Regions from separate parts of the Fundidesulfovibrio soli genome, predicted to be linked through region 1. Evidence: predicted binding sites of a transcription regulator. Region 1 holds the regulator's gene; the other holds the start of a gene.
What was found. Region 1 encodes sigma-54, which starts transcription at its own class of promoters, with help from an activator protein. Its sites were predicted from a motif close to CTGGCACGGNNNNTGCTT; they were not measured.

Region 1 (2,400 bases):
TGGAACACCAGGAACTCGAACTTCATGGCGGTGACCTGCTCGGCGGCCTCGTCAACGCTCATGGGCTTGGGGTTGTACTTATCGGACTCCTCGATGGCGTTGACCTTGCCCGCTTCGTCGAAGCTGACCACGCCCATGGTCACGGGGGCCTCGGGCTGCTTGCGGCGGTCCTTCATCTTCTCGCGCATCTTGCGGATCTGCGCTTCGAGCTTGTCGGTGATGAGGTCCACGGTGGAGTACATGTCGTCGGAGCGCTCATGGGCGGAGATGTGCATGACGTCGGCGTCCAGCAACACGTCGATGATCTGGCGGGTCTTCTCGACCATCAGGGTGACGACCATCTCGGCGTTGTCGGCGTTGCTCATGTATTTGGAAAGCTTCTCGAAACGCTTGCTGGCGTATTCGCGCAGGCCGGGAGAAGGTTCAAAATTCTTGAAGTGGAATGCGATGTTCATAGAGCCTCCAAGGTCTTACCGCATGGGGATGCGGGGTTTTAGAGAATTTCCTTGCGTTTGGACGACGATTCGATCCCCATGGCCATTCTGTACTTTGCCACAGTACGGCGTGCGATGTTGACTTGCAACTTCTGTTTGAGAATCTCGGCGATCTGCTCGTCGCTGATGGTCTTCTTGGAGTCCTCGGTGGCGATGAGCTGCTTGATGAGCGCCTTGACCGACTCGGAGCCGACGGAGGTGCCGTCGTCGAGTTCCAGTGAGGAGTTGAAGAAGAATTTGAGTTCGTAGATCCCGTGCGGAGTGGCTACGTACTTGCTCGTGGTGATGCGGCTCACGGTGGACTCGTGCATGCCGATGTCGTCGGCCACGTCCTTGAGGATCAAGGGTTTGAGCTTGGTCACGCCGTGCTCGAAAAAGCCTCTCTGAAATTTAACGATACTCTCCAGCACCTTGAACAGGGTCCGCTGGCGTTGATAGAGGCTCTTCATCAGCCACTGGGCGGAGCGCATCTTGTCCTGGAGGTAGTCCTTGTCGGAGCCCGAGGCGCCGCTGCCGCGGCTCATGTCCTCCATGTAGTAGGGAGACAGTTGGAGCTTGGGCAACCCATCTTCGTTGAGCACGATGATGAAGTCGTCCCCGTACTTGTACACGAAGGCGTCCGGGTTCACGTACACCGGCTCGGAAGAGCTGAAGTGCGAGCCGGGCATTGGGTCCAGCGATTGAATGATATCGAGGTATTGCCTGATATCCTCCAGGCTCAGCTTGAACTTCTTGGCCAGGGGCTTGTAGCGCTTCTTCTCCAGGTCTTCGAGGTGGTCGCTCACGATCTCGAGCAGGATGGGGTCCGTGTAGCCATAGACCTCCAGCTGCACCAGCAGGCACTCCTGCGGGGTGCGGGCAGCAACGCCCACGGGGTCGAAGCGCTGCAGCTTGTGGAGCACGGATTCCACCAGGGGCTCGTCCGCGCCGGTCTCCTGGGCGATCTCCTCAAGGGAGGAGCGGAAATAGCCCATATGATCCAGATTGCCGACGATGGCGTCGGCCACGGCCCGCTCCTGCTGGGTGAATTCGGAAAGATTGATCTGCCAGGAGAGGTGCCCCTCAAGGGAGGTCTTGGAGGTCAGCCTGGCCTCGAAGGAGAAGCCCTCTTCCGGGGCCTCGTACTCGCGCACCGTGGCCTGGCGGGAGGTGGAGGCGAAGTCGCCGATGTAGTCGTCCCACTCGGCGGTCTTGAGCAGCTCGCGCTGCATGGCGCCTTCATCGGTGGTGGCGTCGGGGGAATGGGAATCCTCGGCTATGGTCGGGGCGGGACGCTCATCCTCGACAAGCACCTCTTCCAGCAGCGGGTTCTCGAGCAGCTCCTGCTGCACGGTCTCCATCAGTTCCAGTCGGGACAACTGCAACAGCTTGATAGCCTGCTGCAGCTGGGGGGTCATCACCAGCTGCTGAGAGAGTTTGAGTTGCTGTCTGAGCTCCAGGGCCATCGGCCGGGTTTCCTCCTCGGTACGGAATATGACGGCTAGCAAGAAAAATGCCGAATATCCGCCGCGAAGGCTGCTTATGCACTAATTCCTGGCTTCACGCAAGATGTCCTGGGGATCAATCCTCCTGCGGGGTCAGGTTCGCGCCCCTGGCGGTCAGCAGCAGGCGCACCGCCTCGCGCACCGCGCCGCCCCCGCCGGGCCTGCGCGATATCCAGGCCGCCCGGCGCAGGGCCTCGGGCTGGGCATCGGCCGGAGCCATGGGCAGGCCCACCTTGGCCATGACCGGCAGGTCCAGCAGGTCGTCGCCCATGTAGGCCACATGGCGGAACTCAAGTCCTCGGACGCGCAGCATATCCTCCAGGATGGGGAGCTTGCGCCTGTGGCCGCCGTTGAATTCGGCCACTCCGAGCTCCTTGAGGCGGCGGCGGGCCTGGGCGTTGTCCAGGCCGCTGATCACAGCA
Region 2 (2,400 bases), on a different contig from region 1:
TCCGGGCCCGCATCGTGGTGGCCACCCACTGCGACCTGGCCGCCAAGGAGGCCGCCGGGACCTTCCGGCGCGACCTCTACTACCGCCTGCGCACCCACCACGTGCACGTGCCGCCGCTCCGGGAGCGCAAGGAGGACATCGAACCCCTGCTGGCCCACTTCCTGGTCGAGTGCTCCCGGGAGCTGGGCCGGCCCAGGCCCGGTCTGCCGCCGGAGCTGGCGCGGCGGCTGGCGGCCTACCCCTTTCCGGGCAACGTGCGTGAGCTTCGGGCCATGGTCTACGACGCGGTGAGCGTGCGGAGCGGCGCGGCCCTGCCCCAGGAGCCCTTCCTCAAGGCCCTGGGCCAACTCGCGCCCGAGGCCGGGGCGCTGTCCGGAGGCCAGGCCGGAGCTCAGGCCGGAGCTCAGGCCGGGGAAGAGAATCCCTTCGCCGCCTTCGAAAACCTGCCGAGCCTCTCCGAAGCGGCCCGCCTGCTGGTGGACGAGGCCATGCGGCGCTCCGGCGGCAACCAGACCCTGGCCGCGAGGCTGCTGGGCATCTCGCAGCCCGCGCTGAGCAAGCGCCTGAAGCTCAGCCGCCACGACGGGGCCTGAGGCCCGGCGCACCTGCGGCCGGGGGCGACGCCCCCATAACCAGGGTTATGGGGGCGCAATGCGGCAATAACCTTCGTAATAAATTGATATAAAAACATTTTTTTCAACCCACATTTCCAGCCATAACTTTGGTTATGGCCGCCTGAGCCTCCCCCGCCTATCAGCACCCACGCAACACCTCATCACTCCAGAACAATTCTGCTTCGGGCTGTTTTGGCATTGTCCCTGCTTATCGGAGTGACCGCATCAGGCCCGCCCGCAAGGCCGAAGGCTGGCGTGCGGGCCGTTTGTCCGGGCATTGCAACCTCAAGCACAGGAGTGGAAATGAGCCTGAACATCAAGGCGCTCGCGCCGCTGATCGTCGGGGCGGCGTTGTGGGCGCTGCCGGTTCCCGCCGGATTGAGCCCCAACGCATGGTCGTATTTCGCCATCTTCGCGGCCGTGGTGGTCGCGCTCATCCTGGAGCCCATCGCCCCGGCCCTGGCTGGCCTGGCGGGCGTAACCCTGGCTGCGCTGTTCAAGCTGGTGCCCATGACCGCGGGCAAGGACGCCACCGCCGCCGACGCCATCAAGTGGGCCCTCTCGGGCTTCTCCGACGGCACGGTCTGGCTGATCTTCGGCGCGTTCATGTTCGCCCTGGGCTACGAAAAAACCGGCCTGGGCAAGCGCCTGGCGCTGACGCTCATCAAGGTCATGGGCAAGAAGGCCCTGGGCCTCGGATACGCGGTGGCCCTGGCGGACCTGATCCTGGCGCCCTTCATGCCCTCCAACACCGCGCGCAGCGGCGGCACCATCTTCCCGGTCATCAAGAACATCCCGCCGCTCTACGGCTCCACCCCGGAGGACAACCCGCGCGGCCTGGGCGGCTACCTGATGTGGACGGCGCTGGCCACGACCTGCGTGACCTCCTCCATGTTCCTCACCAGCCTGGCCCCCAACATCCTGGCCCAGTCCCTGGTGGAGAAGACCACCAAGGTCGTGCTCACCTGGAACGACTGGTTCATGGGCTTCCTGCCCGTGGGCATCGTGCTCTTCGCGATCACCCCGCTGCTGGCCTACATCCTCTACCCGCCCACCAAGAAGTCCTCCGACGACGCCCCCATCTGGGCGGGCAACGAGCTTGCCAAGCTCGGCTCCATCACGGCCCGCGAGATCCTCATGGCCGTGCTGGCCCTGGGCGCGCTGCTCAGCTGGATCTTCCTGAAGGACCACGTGCAGGCCACCACCGTGGCCCTGGCCGCCATCTGCCTGATGGTGGTGTTCAAGGTGGTCAGCTGGGACGACGTGATCGGCTACAAGCAGGCCTGGAACGTGCTGGCCTGGTTCGCCACCCTGGTCACCCTGGCCGACGGCCTGAACAAGGTCGGCTTCCTGGCCTGGTTCGCCAAGAGCATCTCCGGCTCCATGGTGGGGCTCTCGCCCACGGCGACGATGGTCGGCCTGGTGCTGGTGTTCTTCCTGAGCCATTACATGTTCGCCAGCGTCACCGCCCACGTGGCCGCCATGCTGCCCGTCATGCTGGCCGCGGCCATGGCCGTGCCCGGCCTGGACATCAAGCTGGTCTCCATCCTGCTCTGCGGAACGCTCGGCATCATGGGCGTGATCACTCCCTACGGCACCGGCCCCTCGCCCATCTACTACGGCTCCGGCTACGTGAAGGGCAGGGACTTCTGGATCCTCGGCCTGGTGTTCGGCCTCGTCTACCTCGGCGCGTTCCTGCTCATCGGCTTCCCCTGGAACCTGGCCCGGGCCTAGGCGCGGCGCTTCCCGTTTCCCTCCTCGCGTCCCGGGGGGGGGGGGGCCCCCC

Region 2: MLE18_RS14670 (anion permease) is a predicted target of sigma-54. The motif match lies at 807-824, and genes of this name have one in related genera.

The regions. Positions count from the first base shown of each region.
Region 1 covers NZ_JAKZKW010000001.1:321,458-323,857, forward strand. The annotation lists gene hpf (ribosome hibernation-promoting factor, HPF/YfiA family) at 1-455, opposite strand, end outside; gene rpoN (RNA polymerase factor sigma-54) at 494-1,939, opposite strand; gene MLE18_RS01575 (KdsC family phosphatase) at 2,055-2,400, opposite strand, start outside.
Region 2 covers NZ_JAKZKW010000020.1:21,071-23,470, reverse strand. The annotation lists gene MLE18_RS14675 (sigma-54-dependent transcriptional regulator) at 1-593, shown strand, start outside; gene MLE18_RS14670 (anion permease) at 918-2,348, shown strand.